DNA from 2 places in the Brenneria nigrifluens DSM 30175 genome. Region 2 is predicted to be linked to the other one. Evidence: predicted binding sites of a transcription regulator. Region 2 holds the regulator's gene; the other holds the start of a gene.
What was found. The regulator LexA, encoded in region 2, represses DNA repair genes until DNA is damaged. The targets are predictions, from matches to a motif close to TNCTGTATGTACATACAGNA.
Positions count from the first base shown of each region.

Region 1 (4,032 bases), 2.4 Mb from region 2:
ATTGAGCAATTATTGACGGTGCTGCGCCATGCCGACTGAAACCCACGATAAACCGGCCATCGCCCGGGCGTTCGGCCGGGCGGCGGACAGCTACGACCGCTATGCGGCGCTGCAACGGGCCAGCGGCGCGCGCCTGCTGGAGATGGTCGCGTCGCATCATGGATCGCAGGTGCTGGACGCCGGCTGCGGCACCGGTCACTTCAGCCGCCGCTGGCGGCAGTTGGATAAGACCGTGACCGCGTTGGACCTGTCTTCCGAGATGCTGGCCTACGCCGGCGAGCAGCGGGCCGCGCACCGCTATGTGTTGGGGGATATCGAAAACCTGCCGCTGGCGGACGGCAGCGTGGATATCAGCTACAGCAATCTGGCGGTGCAGTGGTGCGACGATCTGCCGCGCGCGCTGGCCGAACTGTATCGGGTGACCCGCCCGGGCGGCGCCATCGCCTTTTCCACGCTGGCGGACGGATCGCTCAGCGAGCTGGCGCAGGCCTGGCGGCGCGTGGACGGCAGCCGCCGGGTGAACCGTTTTCTCTCCGTTCCCGCCATACGGGCCGCCTGCCGCCCTTACCGCCATCAACTTCACCAGGAGCGGGTGACCCACTGTTTTCCCGACGTGCTGGCGCTGCTGAAGTCGCTGAAAGGCATCGGCGCCACCTGGCTGCATCAGGGACGCGCGCCCGGTTTGCTCAGCCGGGCGCGTCTTGATGCGCTGGCGTCGGGGTATCCTCGGCGCCAGGAGGGCTATCCGCTCAGCTATCAACTGATTTACGGAGTGATTTATCGTGATTAAGCGCTGGTTTGTAACCGGAACGGATACCGAGGTCGGCAAGACCATCGCCAGCTGCGCGCTGTTGCAGGCCGCCAATGGGGCCGGATACCGTACCGCCGGCTATAAGCCGGTGGCCTCCGGCTGCGAAATAACCCCGCAGGGCGCGCGCAACGGCGATGCCTTGCTGCTGCAGGCCAACAGCGGCGTGCGGCTGGATTATCAGCAGGTCAATCCGCTGGCGTTTATCGAGCCGACGTCGCCGCATATCGCCAGCGCGGCGGAGCGGCGGCCTATTCACCTGTCAGCGCTCTCCGCCGGGCTGCGGGCGCTGGAACAGCAGGCGGACTGGCTGCTGGTGGAAGGGGCCGGCGGCTGGTTTACGCCGCTGTCTGGGCAGGAAACCTTCGCCGACTGGGTGGCGCGGGAGCAGTTGCCGGTTATTCTGGTGGTGGGCATCAAGCTGGGCTGCATTAACCATGCGCTGCTGACCGCGGGCGCTATCCGTCAGGCCGGATCAACGCTTGGCGGCTGGATCGCCAACGGCGTTGAAGCGCCGGGAAAGCGCCATCAGGAATATCTGCTCAGTTTGCGGCAGCGTCTGCCCGCCCCGATGCTGGGTGAAATCCCGCATCTGGCGCTGCCGCAGTCGCAGAATCTGGGGCGGTATATCGATCTATCGCGGCTGGGCTGAGGTTTCACCTGCTGATAATAAATACCCGGCTTTATCCCCGGATTGATAATTAGCCTGGTATTTATTCATCAATCAATAGAAAAAATATCTTGATTTTCCCCTTTAGCCCTTGCTACCCCTGAATGCGTTTCTGGAATCCGCGTTCCGTTTTTAGCATTTTTCAGTCTAATACTTATGAGATAAATCGCAGAAAAGGGGTGAAAAAAATCCGTATCGGCAATGATATTAGCTGAAGGTAGTATTTCTGTAACACAGAGCGGGTGCGGGGTTGTGGGAGTTATCCACTATTTCTGTGGATAACTGTGTGCATGAGCACTAGGAAAACTATGCCAGACGAGAGCTGACGCGGGTTTCCGTCGGGTTGACGTTATTCTCTGCTTTTTTTTAAATACCATTAAAATCATTATGTTATTTAAAATCAAGCGCCTTGATTGCGCTTGGCGCCCGCTGACATAAATTAGTAATCAGGCGCTAGCGGCAGGTTACCAAAATTAGCCGTTTGGGGATAAAAAGTCGCTAACTTTTTCTGGTGGATCGGCAACCTTTATGCTAGCGAATCCATGCGTTGGTTAATCATTCAGCCAGGCGATAATTTTCTTGATGCTGTTTTTATATCCAGTATCATGGCGGTGGTAAAGTCCGCGATTGCTTCCCATAATAACCTGAGGGTCAATAACGGCCGTTCAGTTCCATTCGCGCGTCATCCGATAGCCCATTCATGAGTAACGTATTCGACTATGAGTAAAGCATTCAAACTGAATTCCGAATTTAAGCCGGCGGGCGATCAGCCGGAAGCCATTCGTCGTTTAAAGGAAGGATTGGAGGATGGGCTGGCGCATCAGACGCTGCTGGGGGTAACCGGATCGGGCAAAACCTTTACCATCGCCAATGTGATCGCCGACCTGAACCGTCCCACCATGGTGCTGGCGCCCAATAAAACGCTGGCCGCCCAGCTTTACGGGGAAATGAAAGCCTTTTTCCCGGATAACGCGGTGGAGTATTTCGTCTCTTATTACGACTACTATCAGCCGGAAGCCTACGTGCCGAGCTCCGATACCTTTATCGAGAAGGATGCGTCAGTCAACGAACATATCGAACAGATGCGACTCTCGGCCACCAAGGCGATGCTGGAGCGGCGGGATGTGGTTGTGGTCGCCTCGGTTTCCGCCATTTACGGCCTCGGGGATCCCGACCTATATCTGAAAATGATGCTGCATCTGACGCAGGGGATGATTATCGACCAGCGGGCGATTTTACGGCGCCTGGCGGAATTGCAGTATGCCCGTAACGATCAGGCGTTTCAGCGCGGCACCTTCCGCGTGCGCGGCGAGGTGATCGATATTTTCCCCGCCGAATCGGACGAGGTGGCCCTGCGCGTCGAACTGTTTGATGAAGAAGTGGAGCGGCTGTCGCTGTTTGACCCGCTGACCGGGCAGATTCTGCACACCGTGCCGCGTTATACCATTTATCCGAAAACGCACTACGTGACGCCGCGCGAGCGTATTTTGCAGGCGATGGAAGATATCAAGGTGGAGCTGGCCGATCGCCGCAGGATACTGCTGGCGAACGATAAGCTGGTGGAGGAGCAGCGGCTGAGCCAGCGCACCCAGTTCGATCTGGAAATGATGAACGAGCTGGGCTACTGCTCCGGCATCGAAAACTATTCGCGCTATCTGTCCGGGCGCGGCCCCGGCGAGCCGCCGCCGACCCTGTTCGACTACCTGCCGGCCGACGGGCTGCTGGTGGTCGACGAGTCGCACGTCACCATTCCGCAGATAGGCGGTATGTATCGCGGCGACCGGGCGCGTAAGGAAACCCTGGTGGAGTACGGCTTCCGCCTGCCGTCGGCGCTGGACAACCGGCCGATGAAGTTTGAGGAATTCGAGGCGCTGGCGCCGCAGACCATTTACGTGTCGGCGACGCCGGGCAACTACGAGCTGGAAAAATCCGGCGGCGACGTGATCGATCAGGTGGTGCGTCCCACCGGCCTGCTGGACCCGGTGCTGGAGGTGCGGCCGGTGGCCACCCAGGTGGACGATCTGCTGTCGGAAATCCGTCTGCGCGCCGAGGTGAACGAGCGGGTGCTGGTCACCACGCTGACCAAGCGCATGGCGGAAGATTTAACCGAATATCTGGAAGAGCACGGCGAACGGGTGCGTTATCTGCACTCGGATATCGATACCGTCGAACGGGTGGAGATTATCCGCGATCTGCGGCTGGGCGAATTCGATGTGCTGGTGGGCATTAACCTGTTGCGCGAAGGGCTGGATATGCCGGAAGTGTCGCTGGTGGCGATCCTCGACGCCGACAAGGAAGGCTTCCTGCGTTCCGAGCGCTCGCTGATTCAGACCATCGGCCGCGCGGCGCGTAACCTGAACGGCAAGGCGATTCTGTATGGCGATAGAATTACCCCCTCGATGGCGCGGGCGATTAGCGAAACCGAGCGCCGCCGTGAGAAACAGCAGGCGTACAACCTGGAACACGGCATTGTGCCGCAGGGGTTGAACAAGAAAATCGCCGATATCCTGCAACTGGGGCAGCCGAGCAACAGAGGCAAAGGGCGCGGCAAGAA
Region 1 covers NZ_CP034036.1:1,681,923-1,685,954, forward strand. The annotation lists gene bioF (8-amino-7-oxononanoate synthase) at 1-39, shown strand, start outside; gene bioC (malonyl-ACP O-methyltransferase BioC) at 29-790, shown strand; gene bioD (dethiobiotin synthase) at 783-1,460, shown strand; gene uvrB (excinuclease ABC subunit UvrB) at 2,198-4,032, shown strand, end outside.
Region 1: the regulator LexA is predicted to act here: its motif matches at 2,062-2,081, upstream of uvrB (excinuclease ABC subunit UvrB).

Region 2 (4,032 bases):
TATTCGCGGAAAATGGTGGAGTACAGCTTATTGCCTTTGAACGTACGGCGAATAAAGAAGGCTCCCAATTTGCGGAAGATCGGACCGGCAGGCCAGAAATTGAGATTGATCCCCGCGGCGATGTGCGGCGGAACCAGCCCCTGGTGGTAGAGCACGTAGGAAAGCAGCAGATAGTCCATATGGCTGCGGTGGCAGGGCACATAAACGATTTCATGCCCGTCCTGCGCCAGTTGACGCACGCGTTCGGCGTTATGGACGTTAATGCCTTGATAGAGGCGGTTCCAGGTCCAGCTTAATACGCGATCCGATAAGCGCACGGCTTCGTAGGAAAAGTCGGCGGCGATCTCTTCCATCAGGGCAATGGCGTTTTGCTGCGCCCGCTCATGGGAGAGCTTCTTGCTGCGCGCCTCGTCATCAATGGCTTTTTTGATCGCTTTGGAATTAAGCAGTTTATTAAACAGCTCCTGACGCACCGGAAGGCGCGGGCCCACCGCGGCCAGACGCAGGCGTGAGAAGTGCATGCGGGCGACGCGGGCGAGCTTGTGGGCAATGGTTTTATCCGTGCCGTGCTCGGTTGCCATATAGCGCAGCGATACCGGACTGGAGAAACGGACAAAGCTGTCCCGCCCCAGCCACAGTACGGCAAAAAATTTCTCGATACCGTTAAGCAGCCGCAAATGCGGCGTAGCAGGACTTTGCCCTTCGCGGCCGGGAGAGCGACCGAACATCACGGATACCGGCACCATCTGCACGTCCAGTTCAGGGTTGCCCTGGTGCAGATCCAGATAGTCGTGAAACAGTTTTACCGATTTCTGTTTCGGAACGTAGTAGCGGAAAACCCGCGGCCCGTCATTAATGAAAACATGACTGGGCAGCCGCACGCCGCCGATATCCACCGGTTGTAGCGGATCCGGCAGACCTAGCGCCTGACATTTTGCCCTGAGCGTCAGTAAATCCGCCTGCGAATTGTAAGGCAATACATAGAGAACCGGGCGCGAGGGATCCAACCTCAGTTCAGCCACGGGATCTGTGGGTATGACCTTACTTTTCACTAATAGTTTGAGTGGGAAATTCAGTAAGTTATAGTAAATTTTACGCCAACCTGACATAACAACTTGAAGCCTCTTGTTAGCAATGCGTCGCAAGGATACCAGAAACTGCGCTGGAGATCTGTTGTGATGAGACAACGGTTGCGCGTTAAAATGCGACCGATCGCTGATAAATAATTGGAGAAGGAATGAATAAGGCAACGGGGATGACCCGGATAATCAAGGCAACCGGCTATTCCCTGCAGGGATTGAAGCAGGCATGGCGACATGAGGCGGCGTTCCGTCAGGAAACCTGGCTGACGATTGTCGGGGCGATCGTCGCCTGTCTGCTGCCGGTTACCCTGGTTGAAAAACTGCTGCTTATCGGCTCGGTGGTATTGATCGTGCTATTTGAGCTGGCTAACAGCGCGATTGAAGCGGTGGTCGATCGTATCGGCCTTGAGCATCATGAGCTATCCGGCCGGGCAAAGGACATGGGCTCGGCCGCGGTGCTGGTCGCCATTCTGTTGGCTGCGGTGGTGTGGGGCAGCATCCTTTGGCAGAATTTTGCATAAGGGATTGCATAAATTAATAAAAAACCGTGGTTTACTCATATCTTCGGTTCCCAATTATTGATTACCTGTATATACTCACAGCAAGACTGTATAAACAACCAGGGGGCGGAATGAAAGCATTAACAGCCAGACAGCAGCAGGTTTATGACCTGATCCGCGATCATCTTGCACAGACCGGTATGCCGCCGACACGCGCGGAAATTGCCCAGCAGCTGGGATTTCGGTCACCAAATGCCGCCGAGGAGCATTTAAAGGCATTGGCGCGCAAAGGCGTCATTGAAATGGTATCCGGCGCGTCGCGCGGTATTCGCCTGCTGATGGAAGAAGAGGCCGGCATTCCGTTGATTGGCCGCGTTGCGGCGGGTGAGCCGCTGCTGGCTCAGCAGCATATCGAGTGTCACTATCAGGTTGACCCGTCCATGTTCAAACCAAGCGCCGACTTCCTGCTGCGCGTGAGTGGAATGTCGATGAAAGATATCGGTATTATGGATGGTGATTTGCTGGCGGTACATAAAACGCAGGACGTCCGTAACGGACAGGTGGTGGTGGCCCGAATTGAAGATGAGGTCACGGTAAAACGCTTGAAAAAACAAGGTAGTATCGTACATCTTCTGGCTGAAAACGAAGAGTTTTCCCCTATTGTCGTCGACCTGCGGCAACAGAATTTCTCTATTGAAGGGCTGGCGGTCGGCGTTATTCGCAACGGCGACTGGAGCTGATTTCACGTCTTTGACTAGCCGGTAACACTGTTTGTTCTGATATTTCTCAGCTACCGCCTCGGTTTCGGGGCGATGTCATTTAAATATTTCCCTTATCATCTGTATTTCAGTGAGTTGTCTGTATATCGGCGCCTTCTGCCCTCCCGCTCTTATTGAGCACGCTCATCACCGTATATTTAGTTACATTCAGGCAGTTAACTATAGCAATACAGCTATCCTCTGTTTCCCTTATGTTTTTTAATTGTTTTGCTGTAAAAAGTTAATTACTCGGTGTCAAACTCCGCTTTAAAAACATAATGCGAAATTATTGTCTATAATTTCTATTAAGGTAAGCACATTTGTCGATATTGGTTGATGGGTCATCGTGAACAATTGAAAACTTACAGGAAGTTTATGATGGCGCTTACTGAAATGATTGATCCGGAACTGACGACAAGAGGCATAGGCAGCCGGTTAGCGTATGCCGATCTGAACCCAAGATTGGAGATATATATTATGAATAAAGACCAAGCTGGCGGAAACTGGAAGCAGTTTAAAGGTAAAGCAAAAGAACAGTGGGGGAAATTGACTGATGATGACATAACGGTCATTGAAGGCAAACGTGATCAACTGGTTGGTAAAATCCAGGAACGCTATGGTTACGAGCAAGAAAAAGCAGAGAAAGAAGTAAATGACTGGGAAAGTCGTCACAAATACCACTGGTAACTCAGGTTCGTCTTACCAGGGGATACCCCGGCCAGCCCTTACGAGCGATCGTGAGGGCTATCGTTTTTTGATGGGAATCGTGTGGTCGTGATCGCAATATTTGGGCTGTTTACAGGATGCCACTTCCTGACAGTCCTCACATAATCCATGTGCTTCAATAATACTATGGCGCAAGGTGAATCCTGCCTGTTGTGCCAACTGACGCAGTCTGTCTTCTACGCCTTTTGTCTGGCGTTCGGTGACCAGGCCACAGCGATCGCAGATAAACAGCGCTGAAGTATGGTTGTGATTTTCGATGTGGTGGCAAAGCACATAGCTGTTGTTTGACTCCACCCGATGAATAAATCCCTGCTCCAGCAGAAAATCCAATGCGCGGTAAACCGTCGGGGGTTTGGCTTGCGGTTCGGATAGGCGCAGCAGATCGAGCAGATCGTATGCGCTGATCGCTGCGGACTGCTGCGCCATCAGGCGTAACACTTCCAACCGCTGTGGCGTCAAACGTACGCCGCGGTGCTGACAAATCTGTTCAGCCTGGGCAAGTAGTTTGTCCTGATTGGTTGAATCCATTGCCATATCACCCTGACGTATAAAGGAACCAAGCCGATATCTTACCACGGCTGCAAGAAAAGGCAGAACCGGTGACGTTCACCAGCCGGTAAAGATGGATAGCGAAAACTTAAACCACCAAATCAATCAGCAAAGCGCGCAGCGGCGTCTCAGCCTGAATGGTCAGCCCGCTTTCCTGGCGGATAAACGCGCCATCGCCACAGCTTAGCCTGTCGCCATCATGCCTGTTACCGCTAACCGCCGCCGAGCCGTGCAACAACTGGAAATAAGCCTGATTGCCATTCAGTTTAATGGTCTGTCGCTCATTTCCCTGTAGCGCCAGATGATGGATCCACACCTGCTGACGCAGTTGCAGACTGTTTTGCTCCCCCTCCGGCGAGGCCAGTAAACTGAGTCCGGTTTTATGCAGCGTCAACCGTTGCTGCGGGCTGTTTTCCC
Region 2 covers NZ_CP034036.1:4,071,920-4,075,951, reverse strand. The annotation lists gene plsB (glycerol-3-phosphate 1-O-acyltransferase PlsB) at 1-1,109, opposite strand, end outside; gene EH206_RS19145 (diacylglycerol kinase) at 1,238-1,603, shown strand; gene lexA (transcriptional repressor LexA) at 1,714-2,322, shown strand; gene EH206_RS19135 (CsbD family protein) at 2,818-3,027, shown strand; gene zur (zinc uptake transcriptional repressor Zur) at 3,085-3,594, opposite strand; gene EH206_RS19125 (pirin family protein) at 3,704-4,032, opposite strand, start outside.